Regions from separate parts of the Actinoplanes sp. NPDC051388 genome, predicted to be linked through region 2. Evidence: riboswitches for the same ligand, from Rfam matches in the RefSeq annotation. Region 2 holds a riboswitch; the other holds the start of a gene.

Region 1 (8,664 bases), on a different contig from region 2:
TCGATGTGCGTCATCGTCACCTGATAGGGCGCGTCGCCCTTCTTCAGCCGGATCTGCGTGCCGGAGAACACCTCGGTCAGGCTGAGCGGCTTCGGGTCCTGCCGGCGAGAACTGATCTGATAGGGCGCCTCGGCGATCACCGCCGTGCCGTTGTCCTCGGCGCCGATCCCGCGCCGCTCGTCGACGATCACGAAGAAGCTGCTCAACCCGCAGATGCCCAGCATGATCATGGCGCCGATCCCGGTCATCACCAGGTGCATGGTCCGCGCCGGTTCCTTGATCGCGACCGGACGAAGGCGGGGCGCCGGGCGCCGCCGGGGCCGGGTGGCCGGCTGGCGATGCTGGCCGGCGGAGGACGGCGAGATGGTCTGGCGGAACAGCGGAGCGAGGCCGCCCGGTGCCGCGCGATGGGCGGCGCGGGGCGCGGTTCCGTGCAGCATGCAGGAAAGGCTAGGAGCGCACGGTGATCAATGAACGCACAGGCTGTGCGGCACCCCCGGGTGGCCCGGTCTCGTTGCGAGGCGGCACACTTTCTCAGGTGACCGCGGACCATTACTTCAGCGCCGAACCGTCGGCGCCTGCCCGGCCGGTCGAGGTCGAGTTCGCCCTGCGGGGGCGGGACTACCGGCTGGCCTCGGCCGCCGGGGTCTTCTCCGCGACGCGGCTCGACCCCGGCACCGCCGTGCTGCTGCGCAAAGCTCCGCCGCCCGCCGCCGACAGCACCGGCGCGCTGCTCGACCTGGGCTGCGGCTACGGCCCGATCGCCTGCGTGCTGGCCACCGAGGCGCCCGGCGCGGACGTGTACGCAGTGGACGTCAACTCCCGCGCCCGCGACCTGACCACGGCCAACGCCGAGCGCCTGGGCCTGCGCATCCACGTCTCCGCGGAGATCGGAGACGACGTCACGTTCCAGCAGATCTGGAGCAACCCGCCGACCCACGTCGGGAAGGCCGAGCTGCACGCGCTGCTGGACCGGTGGCTGCCGCGGCTGGCCCCGGCCGGCGAGGCCTGGCTGGTGATCAACCGGCATCTGGGTGGTGATTCGCTGCACACCTGGCTGGTCGAGCGCGGTTGGGCGGTGGAGCGTAAGGCCAGCCAGAAGGGCTTCCGCGTGCTCAAGGTGACCCGGAAAACCGGCTGACGCGACCGGCCCCGGCCAGGAAGGATGCCGGTCATGGGTTACGTGGATGTCGCCGGGGTGGGCTTCGTGCTGCCGGACGGGCGCGAGCTGTTCTCCGACGTGTCGTTCCGGGTGGGCGAGGGCAAGAAGGTCGCGCTCGTCGGTCCGAACGGCGCCGGCAAGACGACCCTGCTGCGCACCGTGGCCGGTGACCTGCCCGTGCAGTCCGGCACGGTCGCGCGCTCCGGCGGGCTCGGGGTGATGCGCCAGTTCATCGGCATGATCGGCGACGACCGCACCCTGGAAGATCTTGCTCTCTCGCTTGTCGAGCCGGCCCTGCGGGAAGCGGGGGAGCGGCTGGCCAAGGCGGCCGCCGGGCTGGGCGAATCGGAGCGATCCCAGCTGGCCTATGCGAACGCGTTGTCGCACTGGGGCGAGGTCGGTGGCTATGACGTCGAGGTGCTCTTCGACACGGTCGCGGTGGCGATCCTCGGCAAGCCGTGGGACGAGGTGCGCGGCCGGCCGGTGCGCACGCTCTCCGGCGGCCAGCAGAAACGGTTCGCCCTCGACCTGCTGCTGCGCGGCCGCGACGAGGTGCTGCTGCTGGACGAGCCGGACAACTTCCTCGACGTGCCCGGCAAACGCTGGCTGGAGGGTCGCCTGCGGGAGTCGTCGAAATCAGTGCTCTATGTCTCGCACGATCGTGAGCTGCTGGCCCAGACCGCCGACCGGGTGGTCGCGGTCGAGGGCGGCAGCGCGTGGACGCATCCCGGCAGTTTCGCGTCCTGGCACGAGGCCCGCGCCAACCGGCACGACCGGCTGCTCGAGTCGCATCGGCGCTGGGAGGAGGAGCACGAGAAGCTCAAGGAGCTGGTGCTGACGCTCAAGCAGAAGGCGACCTACAACGATGGCATGGCCTCGCGTTACCAGGCCGCGCAGACCCGGCTCCGCAAGTTCGAGGAGGCCGGACCGCCGCCGCTGCCGCCCAAGGAGCAGTCGCTGCGGATGAATCTGCGCGGCGGTCGCACCGGCAAGCGCGCGGTGGTCTGCACCGGGCTGGAGATGGAAAACCTGACGTTCCCGTTCGACCTGGAGATCTGGTACGGCGACCGGGTCGCCGTGCTGGGCGCCAACGGCACTGGCAAGTCGCACTTCCTGCGGCTGCTCGCCGCCGGTGGCTCGTCGCCGGACGCGGAGAACAAGCCGGTCGACGGCGCGCCGCTCGCGCACGTGGCGCATCACGGCACCGCCAAGCTCGGCGCACGCGTGCGGCCGGGGCACTTCTCGCAGACGCACGACCGGCCCGAACTGCTCGACCGCACGCTGGTCGAGATTCTCTGGCGCGGCGACGACCACCGCAGCGGCATGGACCGGGCCGGAGCGATGAAGGCGCTCAACCGCTATGAGCTGGCCGGCCAGGGAGACCAGCTGTTCGGCACGCTCTCCGGCGGGCAGCAGGCTCGGTTCCTGGTGTTGCTGCTCGAGCTGTCCGGCGCCACGGCGCTGCTGCTCGACGAGCCGACCGACAACCTCGACATGGCGTCGGCGGAGGCGTTGGAGGAGGGGCTGGCGGCATTCGAGGGCACGGTCGTCGCGGTCACCCACGACCGGTGGTTCACCAGGGGATTCGATCGGTTCGTGCTGTTCCAGGCGGACGGCGAGGTGGTCGAGACCCCGGAGCCGGTCTGGGACGTGCGTTAGGCCCAGCCGTGTGCGAGGCGCGCTCGCACCCTCGGTTGCTCGCAAGACGGACCCTGGCGCTCATGACGCCGGGCGGCTAATGTCCGGAGTGGAACCAACCCCACGGGAGTCCGGTGCACCGGGCTGAGAGGGGGGCTGACGCAGCCCCCGACCGTCGAACCTGATCCGGATAATGCCGGCGCAGGGAGGATGTTTATGTCCCCACGCATTCGCGCGGTGAGCGTGCCTTCCCATTCTGTTGCGGCCGAATTTGGTTGGGCTGGTGAAGTCAAGGGCGTTAGAGACTTTCCGCGGTTGCATGTGGTTACCGACAGCCTGGTGACCGTGCGGGCGGTGCTTTCGGTCTCGGCGGATCTCGCCGTTCAGGTGCGCGTCGAGGATGACGTGACCGACCGGGCGGCCTTCGAGCTCACCCGCGCGGTGCTCGCACTGTGCCGCCCGCTGGGCGTGATGTGCCTGGTCAACGATCGTCTCGACGTCGCCGTGGCGGCGGGCGCGGACGGCGCGCACGTCGGCGCCGACGACCTGCCGCCCGCGGCCGCGCGCCGGGTGCTCGGGCCGGACCTGGTGCTCGGCGTGACCTGCCGCGCCCCCGCGGTGATTCCGGAGGCGACGTATTTCGGAGTCGGGCCGGCCTACGCGACGTCCACGAAGGACGGTCTGCCCGAACCGATCGGCCCGGCCGGGGTCGCGGCGGTCGCGGCGGCGGCGCAGGTGCCGGTGATCGCGATCGCCGGCGTGACGCCCGCACGGGTGCCCGAACTGCTGGCCGCCGGCGCACACGGGGTGGCCGCGGTCGGCGCCATCGCCCGCGACCCGATCGGCGCGACCACGGACTTCTTGAAGGCGCTGTCATGAGATGCGCGGTGGTCGGCGGCGGCATCATCGGCCTCTCGATCGCGTGGCGCCTCGCCGCCGAGGACGTCGACGTTCAGGTCTACGACGCCGGGCTCGGCGCCTGGTATGTCGCCGCAGGGATGCTCGCGCCGGGCAACGAATCGACCTGGGAGACCCCCGCGCTCGGGCGGCTGATGACCGAGTCGGCGCGGCGGTGGCCGGCGTTCGCGGCGGAACTCGGAGTGCCGCTGCCCGACGAGGGCACGCTCACCGTCGCGCTGACCGCCGACGACCTGGCCGAATCGGAGCGCGCCTGGTCGCGGCAGCGGCTCACACCGACATCACTGCGAGAGCTGGAACCGGCGCTGTCGCCCCGGATCCGGGCCGGCTGCCGGCAACCCGGCGATCGGCAAGTGGATCCGCGCCGGGTGGTCGAGGCGCTTCGCGAACGGGTGGCGGTCACGCCCAAGGCCGTCGAAGATCTGGGGTCGCTCGACGCCGATCAGGTGATCGTCGCCGCGGGATGCGGGACGGCGGCGCTGACCGGGTTGCCCGTGCGGCCGGTCAAGGGCGAGGTGCTGCGGTTGCGGGGTGAGCCCGGGCTGCTGCGGCACGTGATCAGCGGATATGCCGACGGGCGGCACGTCTATCTGGTGCCACGGGCGGACGGCGAGATCGTGGTCGGGGCTAGTCAGGTGGAGCGTACCGATCAGATCTTGACTGTGGGGTCGGTGCTCGATCTGCTGCGCGCCGCCGTCGATCTGGTGCCCGAGCTGGCCGAATGCGAGCTCACCGAGACCCTGGTCGGGCATCGGCCGGCCACACCGGACAACGCGCCGCTGCTCGGGCGGCTCGACGAGCGCACCGTGGTCGCCGCCGGTCATCACCGCAACGGCGTGCTGCTCGCGCCGATCACCGCCGACCTGATCGCCGGGCTGGTGCTGACCGGGGTGGCCGATCCGATGCTGGCGCCGTTCGCGCCCGGGAGGTTCGCGTGAACGTCATCGTCAACGGCTCGCCCACCCGGCTCGGCGCGGACGACAGCGTCGCTGAGCTGGTCGACCGCCTCGCGGCTGCCCGGCGAGGGGTTGCGGTCGCGGTGAACGGCGAGGTGGTGCCACGTTCGGCGTGGGCCGCGACGGCGCTGGCGGACGGCGATCAGGTCGAGGTGCTCACCGCGGCGCAGGGAGGCTGACGTGGATCTGTTCGGGTCGTCACGGCTGATTCTGGGCACCGGGGGAGCGCGGAGTCTGGCCGAGCTGGAGGCCGCGATCGAGGCGTCCGGCACCGAACTGGTGACGGTCGCGCTGCGGCGGATCGACGCGGCCGGGCCGGGGCTGCTGCCGCTGCTCGACCGCCGGAAGATGCGGCTGCTGCCGAACACCGCCGGATGCTTCACCGCGGCCGACGCGATCAAGACGGCGCGGCTGGCCCGGGACGCGTTCGAGACCGATCTGATCAAGCTCGAGGTGATCGGGGACGAACGGACGCTGCTGCCGGACGGCCTGGAACTGTTGCGCGCCGCCGAGACGCTGGTCGGCGAAGGGTTCCGGGTGCTGCCCTACACGAGCGATGACCCGGTGCTGGCCGGGCGGCTGGAATCGGTGGGCTGCGCGGCGGTGATGCCGGCCGGGTCGCCGATCGGCTCCGGCCTGGGCATCGGGAACCCGCATCACATCCGGCTGATCCGGCAGAGCGTGTCGGTGCCGGTGGTGCTGGACGCGGGGATCGGCACGGCTTCGGACGCGGCCCTCGCGATGGAACTCGGCTGCGACGCGGTGTTGATCGCGTCGGCGATCACCCGGGCCGAAGATCCGGCGCGGATGGCGGCGGCGATGCGGCACGCGGTGCAGGCCGGGTGGCTGGCCGCGTCGGCCGGGCGGATTCCGCGGCGGTTTCACGCGCTGGCCTCGACCTCCGACGAAGGCAAGGCGTCGTGGTGAGGCCCGGCGGGCTCGTCGTGCTCACCGACCGGCGGTCCGCTTCCGGGCCGCTGGTCCCGGTGGTCCGGGAGGCGGTCCGCGGCGGCGCCGCTTGGGTCGTCCTTCGAGAGCGCGATCTCGGGTACGCCTCGCGGCACGCCCTGGCCGAGTCGTTGCGTGCGGTGGTGCCGCCGGGGCGGTTGATCGTCGCCGGGCCGGATCCGCTGGGGGGCGACGCGGTGCACCTGGCGTCTTGGGATCCGTGGCCGGGGGAGCGGATGCGGTTGGTCGGGCGATCGTGTCACTCGGGAGATGAACTGTCCACTGCGGACTATGTGACGTTGTCGCCGGTCTATCTGACATCGTCCAAGCCGGGGTATGGGCCGGCGTTGACGCCGGCGGGTGCGGCTCGGATGGCGGCTGATGCGGGCGGGCTCGCGCCGCCCGGGGGTGTTGCGCAGGGGTGTGCAGAGCAAGGCGTCTGGTGGTTGGCGCTGGGTGGGGTTGATTCGGCGGAGCGGGTTCGGGAGTGCGTTGGGGCCGGGGCGGCTGGTGTGGCTGTCATGGGTGCGGTGATGCGGTCGGATTCGCCTGGGCGGGTTGCCGCGGAACTGGCCGGTGCTCTGTGACGCCGCCGGTGGTGTTGACCATTGCCGGGTCGGACTCTGGGGGTGGGGCCGGGATACAGGCTGATCTCAAGACGTTTGCGGCGCTGGGGGCTTATGGCGCGTCGGTCATCACGGCGGTTACCGCGCAGAACACGGTCGGGGTTCGGGTTGTGCACGCGGTGCCTGCTGATGTGGTGGCGGCGCAGCTTGACGCGGTGCTGGAAGACCTGCCGGTGGTGGCGGTCAAGGTGGGGATGATCGGCGATCGGGAGGTGGCCGAGGTGGTTGCCGCCCGGATCGAGCGGCTGCCGTGCCTGGTCGTTGATCCGGTGCTGGTCGCCACCTCTGGCAGCCGGTTGTCCGCTGTTGCTTCTGTTCGGCCTTTACTGGCGTACCGGTCGGTGTTGACGCCTAATCGGCACGAAGCCGGCGCCCTCGTCGGGCGGCGGGTTGCGACCGGCGAGGAAATGTCTTTGGCGGCGGCGGAGCTGGCCGCGATGGGCGCGGGCAGCGTCGTGGTGACGGGCAGTGAGTCGGCGGTGGATGTGCTGCATCACGACGGGGCGACCGAGGTGCTGCAGGGGACGCGGGTCGCTTCGGTCAACAACCACGGGTCGGGGTGCACGTTCTCGTCGGCGATCGCGGTGCGGCTGGCGCTCGGCGATCCGGTGCCGCTGGCCGTGCGGAATGCGAAGCGCTATGTGGCGGGCGCGCTGCGTGGCGGGCGGAAGTGGGAGATCGGCAAGGGGCCGGGGCCGTTGGATCACTTCGGCTGGAACTGAGCCGGCCCGGCCGGCTCGCTGATCGATCGGGGCGGGCTCGGCGGCGCGTCCGGCCGGCATCGTGGCTGGATTGGCCGGGTGGGGGTGAGGCCGACGGATTTGGCTTGCTGTTTGGCGTCCTATTTGTACCGATATCGGGAGGTTGGGAATGCGACGCAAGGTGTATGTCGACGAGTTGCGGGTGCCGTTCGCGGAGGTTGAGCTGAGTGGGGGCAATGCGCCGGTGCGGCTCTATGACACTTCGGGGCCGGGTAGTGATCCGGAGGTGGGACTGCCGGCGTTGCGGGCCGACTGGATTGCCGGGCGGACTATGACGCAGCTTGGCTGCGCGCGGGCCGGGATCGTGACGCCGGAGATGCGGTTCGTGGCGATTCGCGAGGGTATGGACGCCGAGGTGGTGCGGGACGAGATCGCGGCCGGGCGGGCCGTGCTGCCGGCCAACGTCAACCACCCGGAGAGCGAGCCGATGATCATCGGGTCGCGGTTTCTGGTCAAGGTCAACGCGAACATCGGCACGTCGGCGGTCAGCTCGTCGGTGGCCGAGGAGGTGGACAAGCTCACCTGGGCGACGCGGTGGGGCGCGGACACCGTGATGGACCTGTCCACCGGCAAGCGGATCCACGAAACCCGGGAGGCGATCCTGCGCAACTCCCCGGTGCCGATCGGGACCGTGCCGATCTATCAGGCGCTGGAGAAGGCCGGCGGCGATCCGGTGAAGCTGACCTGGGAGATGTTCCGGGACACCGTGATCGAGCAGGCCGAACAGGGCGTCGACTACATGACCGTGCACTCCGGGGTGCGGCTGGCGCACGTGCCGCTGTCGGTGCGGCGGGTGACCGGGATCGTCTCGCGCGGCGGGTCGATCATGGCGGCCTGGTGCCTCGCGCACCATCGGGAGAACTTCCTCTACACGCACTCCGCCGAGCTCTGCGAGATCTTCGCGAGCTATGACATCACCTTCTCGCTGGGCGACGGGCTGCGGCCGGGCTCGATCGCGGACGCCAACGACGAGGCGCAGTTCGCCGAGCTGCGGACGCTGGGCGAGCTCACCAAGGTCGCCTGGGAGCACGACGTGCAGGTGATGGTGGAAGGGCCGGGCCACGTGCCGATGCACAAGATCAAGGAGAACGTGGACCTGCAGCAGGAGCTGTGCGACGGCGCGCCGTTCTACACGCTCGGGCCGCTGACCACGGACATCGCGCCGGCGTACGACCACATCACCTCGGCGATCGGGGCGGCGATGATCGGGATGTTCGGCACCGCGATGCTCTGCTACGTGACGCCCAAGGAGCATCTCGGGCTGCCGGATCGCGATGACGTCAAGGCGGGAGTGATCGCGTACAAGATCGCGGCGCACGCGGCCGACCTGGCCAAGGGGCATCCGGGGGCGCAGGCCTGGGACGACGCGCTGTCCAAGGCGCGCTTCGAGTTTCGCTGGGAGGACCAGTTCAACCTGTCGCTCGACCCCGAGACGGCACGGTCCTATCACGACGCCACGCTGCCCGCCGAACCCGCGAAGACCGCGCACTTCTGCTCGATGTGCGGGCCCAAGTTCTGCTCGATGCGGATCAGTCAGGACCTGAAGGCGTACGCCGAGCAGGGCATGCGCGCCAAGAGCGAGGAGTTCCAGGCGGCCGGCGGCTCGGTCTATCTGATCGAGAAGCGCTAGCTAGCTCTCGTTCCCCAGCTGGCTG
Region 2 (8,664 bases):
CATCCCTGCCCCGCCGCCGCCCCTGTCAGGACTAAAGGCTGATGGATCTTTTGCAGTACGACTTCATGCTGCGCGCGCTGGCCGGCGCCCTGATCATCGGCGTCACCGCGCCCGCCCTGGGCATCTATCTGGTGCAGCGCCGGCTCTCGCTGATCGGCGACGGCATCGGGCACGTGGCGCTCACCGGCGTCGGCGTGGGCCTGCTCTTCCACCAGTCCCCGGTGATCACCGCGGTGATCGTGGCCGCGATCGGCGCGGTCGCCGTGGAGCTGGTCCGCGAGCGCGGCCGCACGTCCGGCGACCTGGCCCTGGCACTGCTCTTCTACGGCGGCATCGCGGGCGGCGTGGTGCTGGTCGGGCTCTCCGAGGACAGCGGCAGCGCCAACCTCGTGCAATACCTCTTCGGCTCGCTGACCACCACGTCCGGCGCGGATCTGGCGGTGATCGCGGTGCTCGGGGTCGCGGTGCTCGGGGCGATGCTGCTGCTGCGCCCGGTGCTGTTCGCGGTCTGCGACGACGAGGAGTACGCGCGGGTGTCCGGCCTTCCCGTGCGTACCCTCAATCTTTTGATGGCGGTGACCACCGCCGTGACCGTCACGATCGCCATGCGCACCGTGGGTCTGCTCCTGGTCAGCGCGCTGATGGTGGTGCCGGTGGCGGCGGCCCAGCAGGTCACCCGCGGTTTCCGCACCACGATGGCGGTCGCGATGGGCGTCGGCCTGGTCGCCGCGGCCTCCGGCGTGCTGGTCTCCGCCGAGATCGACACCGCGCCAGGCGCCACGATCGTGATCCTGGCGCTGGCCGTGTTCCTCGCGCTGACCGCGGCCGGGGCGCTGCGGCGCAACAAGAAGATCCACGAGACCGCGGAACCCCCGGACGTGGTGCTGCATGGCTGAGACGGCGACCGGATACGAGGCCTACGAGGGTGCGGGCGAACTGCTCCGCGCCCTGTCCGCGCCGATCCGGGTGGCGATCGTGGCAGAGTTGGGGGCGGGCGAGCGCTGCGTGCACGAGCTGGTGGAAAAGCTCGGCGCGCCGCAGCCGCTGGTGTCGCAGCACCTGCGGGTGTTGCGCGGCGCCGGCGTGGTGCGAGGAGCCCGGCGTGGCCGGGAGATCGCATATTCGCTGGTGGACGAGCACATCGCCCACATCGTCGCCGACGCCGTCAGCCACGCGAGGGAGGCCCGCTCGTGAACGAGGTGGTGCGCAACACCAAGCAGCGCAGCGCGGTCAGCGCCGTGCTGGCCGAGGTCGAGGGCTTCCACAGCGCACAGGACCTGCACGCGATGCTGCGCGATCGCGGCGAGCGGGTCGGGCTGACCACTGTCTATCGCACCCTGCAGGGGCTCGCCGACGCCGGCGAGATCGACGTGATGCGCCCGCCCGGCGGCGAGCACCTCTACCGCCGCTGCAGTCAGGGCCACCATCACCACCTGGTCTGCCGTGACTGCGGCCGCACCGTCGAGGTCGAGGGGCCGGCCGTGGAGAGCTGGGCCGACCGGGTCGCCGCCAAGCACGGCTTCGCCGACGTTTCGCACACGTTGGAGATCTTTGGAACCTGCCCGGAGTGCGCTAAGCATTAGCGGTGAAGTTCTATGCCGATCGGCTGCCCGTCGCGATCCGTCAGCTGCTCACAGACCTGCTCGTGGTGATCTGGGTCTATGCCTGGATCCGAGCCGGCGTCTGGGTGCACGACCTGGTGCTCAAGCTCGCGGTGCCGGGGCAGAAACTCGAGGGCGCGGGCAGCGGCATCGCCGACAACCTGGCCGACGCCGGCGGCAAGGTGGGCCGGGTGCCGATCGTCGGCGACGAGCTGACCGCGCCGTTCACCAAGGCGGCCGAGGCGGCCCGATCACTGGCCGACGCCGGGCGCGAGCAGCAGGCGATCGTCGGCGATCTGGCGCTGGTGCTGTCGTTGCTGCTGGTGGCCGCGCCCCTGGGATTGGTCCTGTTTCTCTGGTTGCCGGCCCGGTTGAAGTGGATGCGGCGGGCCGGTGTGGCGAACGCGGTGCGGGACCAGGCGGCCGGACGTGACCTGCTGGCCCTGCGTGCGCTCGCCTCGCAACCGCTGAACCGGCTGACCCGGCTCGGCCCGGACATCGCGCAGTCGTGGCGCAACGGCGACGCGTCGGCAGTGGACGCCCTGGCCGCGCTGGAGCTCAAGGACTTGGGCTTGCGTCCTTCGGGGCGTCGTCGATGATGCCGTCGTTGTCCTCGTCCTCGCCCCAGTTGCGGCGCAGGAAGGGCAGGCCGGCCCAGAAGGTCACGAACCACGCCGCGGTGACGATCGACAGGGTCAGCGCCACCCAGAAGTTCAGCAGGTAGTCGGTGATCAGCAGGACGCTGCTGACCATCGAGATCAGCATGAACGCGAGACCCCACGACGCCACCCGGTGCGAGTACCGCACCAGCTCGGGCTTGCGGCCCTGGCGGAACAGCGCCCGGTGGAAGGCGACCGGCGAGATGATCAGCGCGGTGGCGAACGCGGCGGCGATCAGCGCGACCACGTAGACGTCCTTCTGGAACGCCGTGGTCTTCGGGAATCCGTTGCTGAACGGCAGCGTCAGCAGGAACGCGAAGAGGATCTGCACGCCGGTCTGAGCGACCCGCAACTCCTGCAGCAGGTCGGCGAAGTTCCGGTCCCAGCGGGCCTTCTCGGTCTCGTTGGGCATGTTCTTCTTTTCAGCCGGCAAGGGGGTCAGCCTCCGATTCGGGCGAGCGCGGCATCGACGAGCGCGCCGGGGGCTTCCTCAGGTACCCAATGGCCGACGCCTTTCAACGCGACCAGCTGATAATTCGCGTCCACCCAGTCGGCGGTGCGCAACGCGGCGGTCAGGCCGACCACCGGGTCCTTGTCGCTCCAGACATAGGTGGTGGGCACCTGGATCGTGCCCATGCCGGCGAGCTGGCCGCGGGTCAGGGCGCGGTACCAGTTGAGCGCGCCGGTGAGCCGGCCGGGCTCGCGCATCGCGTCGGCGTACATCGCGGCGCGGCTGCCGATCGGGCGCATCATCGAGCGGAGCACCGCGCCGTTGCCGGCCAGCAGCAGCCGCTCGGCGACCGGCGACCGGAACACCCCCATGTAGGCGAACCGGGCCCGCTGCGACGGCCGGACGCGCAGCGCCAGCCCGAGCGCGCGAGGGTGCGGCACCGAGACGGCGGTCATCGTCTTCACCCGGTCGGCGTGGTCCGCCGCGAGGATCCAGGCGACCTGCGCACCCCAGTCGTGCCCGATCACGTGCGCCGACTCGATGCCCAGCTCGTCGAGGATCGCGATCGCATCGTCCGCGGATTCGGAGAGGCGGTAGGAGGAGACGTCCGGGGGCCGGGCACCGGCCGAATATCCGCGCTGGTCATAGGCGATGGTCCGCAGGCCGGCCGCGTGCAGTTTCGGGGCGATCAGGTCGAACTCGCGGTGATCCTGCGGGAACCCGTGCAGGAGCAGCACCGGGGTGCCCTCCGGCGGGCCGCCGAATGTCACATCGAAGGTCAGCCCTCGAGCCGCAACCTGCATTGATGCCTCCCCTTCGCGGTGTTAGCGTCATCGAAACACTAAGCAATCCGACAGGGGAGCGCACAGCGCTGAGAGTGCGGTTTCGGCCGCAGACCCTCGAACCTGATCTGGGTAATGCCAGCGCAGGGAGTTCGGTCAGTCTCACTGTCCGCCTCCTCCCGGTACCCCTGGGAGGTACATCGTGCAATACCGTTGGCGCACCATCGACATCGTGATCGCCTCGATCATCGCGGTCGCGTTCGGCATCATCTTCTGGGCTTGGAACGTCGTCTGGGGCGCCTCCGAGGGCGCCTTCGCGTTCTTCCCGCCCGCCCAGACCCTGCTCTACGGCGTCTGGCTGATCCCGGCCGTGCTGGCCGGGCTGATCATCCGCAAACCCGGCGCGGCGCTCTTCACCGAGGCGGTCGCGGCGACCATCTCGGCCCTGCTCGGCGCGCAGTGGGGCGCGATGGTGATCCCGCAGGGCCTGGTCCAGGGTCTGGGCGCGGAGCTCGCCTTCGCCATCCTGTTCTATCGCTCGTGGCGGCTGCCCGCGGCACTGCTGGCCGGGCTGCTGACCGGGCTGAGCGCGGCGATCTTCGACTTCATCGTCTGGAACGGCTCCTACGCCCTGTGGGACTACCGGGTGCCCTACGCCCTGCTCACCATGGTCAGCAGCACGGTGGTCGCGGGCGCCGGCAGCTGGGCGCTGGTGCGCGCGCTGGCCCCGACCGGGGTGCTCGACCGCTTCGGCGCGGGCAACGAGCGCGCACTTGTCTGAGCTGACCCGCGGCGGAAAACAGAAAGCAAACCGTGTCTGAGCTGACCCGCGGCGGAAAACAGAAAGCAAACCGTGTCTGAGGTTGTTCTGCGGGGTTTCGGCTGGCGGCACGCCGGTCGCAAGGCCTGGGCCGTGCGCGATGTGGATCTGCACATCGCGCACGGCGAGCGGGTGCTCCTGCTCGGTCCGTCCGGGGCCGGCAAGAGCACGCTGCTGGCCGCGCTCGCCGGGCTGCTGCCGGACGACTCCGGCGAGGCGGCCGGCACGGTGGAGATCGACGGGCTGGACCCGCGCAAGGCCCGCGAGCGGGTCGGCATCGTCTTTCAGGACCCGCAGACCCAGCTGGTGATGGCGCGTTCCGGCGACGACGTGGCGTTCGGTCTGGAAAATCGCGGGGTGCCCGCCGAGGACATCTGGCCACGGGTAGCCGACGCGCTCGCCCGCACCGGTTTCCCCTACCCGATCACCCGAGCGACGAGCGCGCTCTCCGGCGGCGAGGCGCAGCGGCTCGCGCTCGCCGGGGTCCTCGCCCTGCGCCCCGGCCTGCTGCTGCTGGACGAGCCGACGGCCAACCTCGACCCGGACGGCGCCGCGCTGATCCGCGCCTCGCTGACCCGCGCGGTCGACCCGGACAGCACGATGATCCTGGTCGAGCACCGCATCGATGAGGCGTTGCCGCTGGTCGACCGCGTGGTGGTGCTCGAGCCCGGCGGTGGGGTGCGGGCCGACGGCCCACCCGCCCAGGTCTTCCGGACCGAAGGCGATCGCCTGGCGGCGGAGGGGGTCTGGGTGCCTGGTCACCCGATCACCCCGCGCCGGGCCGTCTCCCCGCCAGGCTTTTCCCTGGTACGCGCACAGCAGGTGACCGTCGACCAACGGCTGCGAGCGGCGACGGTGGAGGCGCACGAGGGCGAGGTCCTCGCGGTCACCGGCCCGAACGGCGCCGGCAAGTCGACCCTCGCGCTCGTCCTCGGTGGTCTGCTGAAGCCCAGCCACGGGACCGTGGAGGCGGCGCCGGGCGGCGCACCCTGGAAGTGGCGGGCCCGCGAGCTGGCCGGCCGGATCGGTTCGGTCTTCCAGGATCCGGAACACCAGTTCGTCACCTCGCGGGTGCTCGACGAGCTGACGCTCACCGCCCCGCCACAGTCCCGGGTGGACGACCTCCTCGACCGGCTGCGCCTCACGCACCTGGCGCTGGCAAACCCCTACACGCTGTCCGGGGGCGAGGCGCGGCGGCTGAGCGTGGCGACCGCGCTGGCCGGGGCCCCGCGGCTGCTGGTGCTGGACGAGCCGACGTTCGGGCAGGACCGGCGCACCTGGATCGAACTGGCCGACCTGCTCGCCGGGTTGCGGGACGAGGGCCACGGCATCGTCGCGGTCACTCATGACGACGCGTTCGTGGCCTGCGTGGCGGATCGCACCCACCGGCTGGACCGATCGTGACCCTGCTGGCCGGGCCGGTCGGCGCCGCCACCGCTCCCCTGGCCCGCCGCAACCCGGTGGCCAAGCTGGGCGCCGCCCTGCTCTTCGCGCTGCCGCTGATCGCCACCCTCGACCCGCTCACCCCGGCCCTCGGGCTGGCCGTGGAACTGGCGCTGCTGCCGCTGTTCGGGGTGCGCTACCGCCTGCTCGCCCGGCGCGCGTGGCCGCTGCTGCCGGCCGCGGCCGGGGTGCTGATCACGATGGTGCTGTTCGCCGCCGAGCGCGGCGGCACGCTGCTGTTCGCGCTCGGGCCGTTCGACCTCACCACCGGCGTGCTGTCCGGCGCGCTCGCCCTGGTGCTGCGGATCTTCGCGGTGGCGCTGCCCGGGATCATCGTGTTCGCCACCACGGATCCCACCGACCTGGCCGACGCGCTGGTGCAGAACGCGAAGGCGCCGGCCCGGTTCGCGATCGGCGCCCTGGCCGCGTTCCGGCTGATCCCGCTGCTCGGCCAGGAGTGGCAGACGATCACGCTGGCCCGCCGGGCGCGCGGGCTCGAGGTCAACCGGTTGCGGCTCTTCGTCTCGACCGCGTTCGCGCTGCTGGTGGGGGCGTTGCGGCGCGGCGGACGGCTGGCCACGGCGATGGACGCGCGCGGGTTCGACGCGGGCACGCCGCGCACGTTCGCCCGGCGGCAGGTCTTCGGGCTCGGCGACTGGCTGCTGCTCGTGGGCGCGGCGGTGCTCGGCGGCGGTGCGGTCGCGGTGAGTGTCGTGACCGGACTGTTCAACCCGATCATCGGTTGATCTTCGCTCGGGGCAGCTTTGCCGGCGAGTTTGCCCGGCGGCCAACTCGTCGACATCTGCCGTTGGGGCGGCACACCGAGATTGACCTTCATGAGCCACGGCCATCATCACCACCATGACGACCTCGAGCACGGCGCTGCGGACGTACCCGCGGCATTGGATCTGAGCGTCCCCGACAGCGAGCTGTCGCCCGCTGACGTCTCCCGGCGCGGCTTCCTGCGTGGCGCCGGCCTTCTGGGCGCGGGAGCGGCCGCGTCCGTGCTCGGCACGCCCAGCATGGCCTCCGCCTCGTCCGCGAAATCAGACGGCGGGCTGACCTGGTTGGCGGGCGATCACCACATCCACACGCAATACAGCTCGGACGCGCAGTACCGGGTGCTCGACCAGGCCCGGCACGGTCGCGCCTACGGCCTGGACTGGCTGGTGATCACCGACCACGGCAGCAACGCGCACGCCAAGATCGGCGTGGAGAAGGTCAATCCGGACATCCTGGTGACCCGCTCCGAGCTGCCCGACCTGCTGACCTTTCAGGGTCTGGAGTGGAACATCCCGGCCGCCGAGCACGCCACCGTGTTCGTGCATCCCGGCCGCAACGAGGTGTCCGTGCTCAAGCAGTTCGAGCAGACCTTCGACGGCTCGCAGCTGCCGCCGACGAACACCACCGAGCAGAACGAGGCGGCCGCGATCGCCGGCATCCAGTTCCTCGGTGAGCAGGTGCGTGCCCGCAAGGTGGCCGGCGCGCTCTTCCTGGCGAACCACCCGGCCCGGCGCGGCATCGACTCGCCGCACGAGATCCGCAACTGGCGCGACGCCGACCCGACCGTGGCGATCGGCATGGAGGGCGCGCCCGGACACCAGGCGGCCGGCATCCCGGCGCCGAACGGGCGCGGCGGCGCTCGCGGCTACTACGACAACAACCCGTCGGCGGCGTCGTTCCCCGGCTATCCGCCGGAGAGCTACCGCACCTGGGGCGGCTTCGACTGGATGACCGCGACGGTCGGCGGGCTGTGGGACAGCCTGCTCGCCGAGGGACGCGCCTGGTGGGTGACGGTCAACTCGGACAGTCATGTCAACTACCTCGACCAGTCGGACCGCGGGCCGGGCAGTGACTTCGAGCTCAACGGCAGGTACAACGACCCGGTCTACACCGGCACGGTCAACACCGGCGCCGGCGACTTCTGGCCCGGCCTCTACGGGCGCACCAACGTGGGGGCGCGGAACCGGTCGTACCAGGGGGTGATGGACGGGCTGCGCGACGGCCGGGTGTGGGTGGACCACGGCCGGTTGATCAAGAACCTGGACATGCGGGTACGGTCCGGCGGCGGTTCCGGGGTGCCGATCGGTGGCGTGTTGCGCGTCAACCGCGGCGCCACCACCGAGCTGCTGCTCGACATCGACCTGCAGGACGTGCCGAACTGGCGGCAGTTCGTGCCGGTGCTCTCCCGGGTCGACCTGATCGTCGGGACGGTCACCGGTCCGGTCGCCTCGCGCGATGCGTTCACCGCGCCGGACACCCGGGTGGTCAAGTCCTTCGAGATCGCGCCGGGGACCGGCCGGGTCTCGTTGCGGTATGCCTTCCCGCGGCTGGACAAGCCGTTCTACCTGCGGGTTCGCGGGACTGACGGGCGGCGTACGCAGCCCGGGCTGATGGGCGCCGCGATCGACCCGGCCGGCCCGGCGCTGGACGCCATCGGCAACGCCGACCCGTGGAACGACCTGTGGTTCTACACCAACCCGATCTGGGTCCTGCCCCGGTGACGTTCTTCGCCGACGTGGCCGCCGCCGAGCACTGGATCCACTCGCTGGATCCGGTGCCGGCTTTGGCTGGGACCGTGTTCTCTCTTGGCGAGGTCGCCGTCGTTCTGCAGGCGACGCCGGGCGCGCGGGCGGTCCGGTTTCCCGGCGTCAACGAGCTGGCCGGCACTCTGCCGGTCGCCGAGGTGCTCGCCCGTTCGGCGATCACCCGGGTCGAGGTGCTGGGCGGCACGGTCGCTCCGGCCGGGGCAATCCTGGACACTCAGGACTTCGTCCGTCCGGTGTGGAGGGACGACGAGCTGGTGTTGATCACGATGCCCGCGTGCGGCGACGTGCTGGTCCCGTTCGAGACCCGCAACCCGACCCCCTGCTGCGCCGCACATTGAACACCCCTTTTCGATACGGTG

What was found. A riboswitch is a leader RNA that binds a small molecule or an ion and turns the genes downstream of it on or off. The one in region 2 is predicted to bind thiamine pyrophosphate.
Region 1: linked by a shared signal. The riboswitch ahead of ACZ6TI_RS10085 (thiamine phosphate synthase) and the one ahead of ACZ6TI_RS31285 (ECF transporter S component) in region 2 are both predicted to bind thiamine pyrophosphate.

Annotation. Positions count from the first base shown of each region.
Region 1 is NZ_JBVJIP010000003.1:340,393-349,056, forward strand. It holds gene ACZ6TI_RS10070 (hypothetical protein) at 1-440, opposite strand, end outside; gene ACZ6TI_RS10075 (class I SAM-dependent methyltransferase) at 539-1,141, shown strand; gene ACZ6TI_RS10080 (ABC-F family ATP-binding cassette domain-containing protein) at 1,175-2,821, shown strand; TPP riboswitch at 2,914-3,026, shown strand; gene ACZ6TI_RS10085 (thiamine phosphate synthase) at 3,137-3,679, shown strand; gene thiO (glycine oxidase ThiO) at 3,676-4,656, shown strand; gene thiS (sulfur carrier protein ThiS) at 4,653-4,853, shown strand; gene ACZ6TI_RS10100 (thiazole synthase) at 4,855-5,601, shown strand; gene ACZ6TI_RS10105 (thiamine phosphate synthase) at 5,595-6,209, shown strand; gene thiD (bifunctional hydroxymethylpyrimidine kinase/phosphomethylpyrimidine kinase) at 6,206-6,970, shown strand; gene thiC (phosphomethylpyrimidine synthase ThiC) at 7,113-8,639, shown strand; gene ACZ6TI_RS10120 (hypothetical protein) at 8,640-8,664, opposite strand, start outside.
Region 2 is NZ_JBVJIP010000014.1:109,227-117,890, reverse strand. It holds gene ACZ6TI_RS31315 (metal ABC transporter permease) at 42-896, shown strand; gene ACZ6TI_RS31310 (ArsR/SmtB family transcription factor) at 889-1,194, shown strand; gene ACZ6TI_RS31305 (Fur family transcriptional regulator) at 1,191-1,583, shown strand; gene ACZ6TI_RS31300 (hypothetical protein) at 1,586-2,200, shown strand; gene ACZ6TI_RS31295 (DUF6328 family protein) at 2,160-2,672, opposite strand; gene ACZ6TI_RS31290 (alpha/beta fold hydrolase) at 2,699-3,514, opposite strand; TPP riboswitch at 3,557-3,661, shown strand; gene ACZ6TI_RS31285 (ECF transporter S component) at 3,696-4,274, shown strand; gene ACZ6TI_RS31280 (ABC transporter ATP-binding protein) at 4,347-5,717, shown strand; gene ACZ6TI_RS31275 (energy-coupling factor transporter transmembrane component T family protein) at 5,714-6,502, shown strand; gene ACZ6TI_RS31270 (histidinol-phosphatase) at 6,593-8,260, shown strand; gene ACZ6TI_RS31265 (hypothetical protein) at 8,257-8,643, shown strand.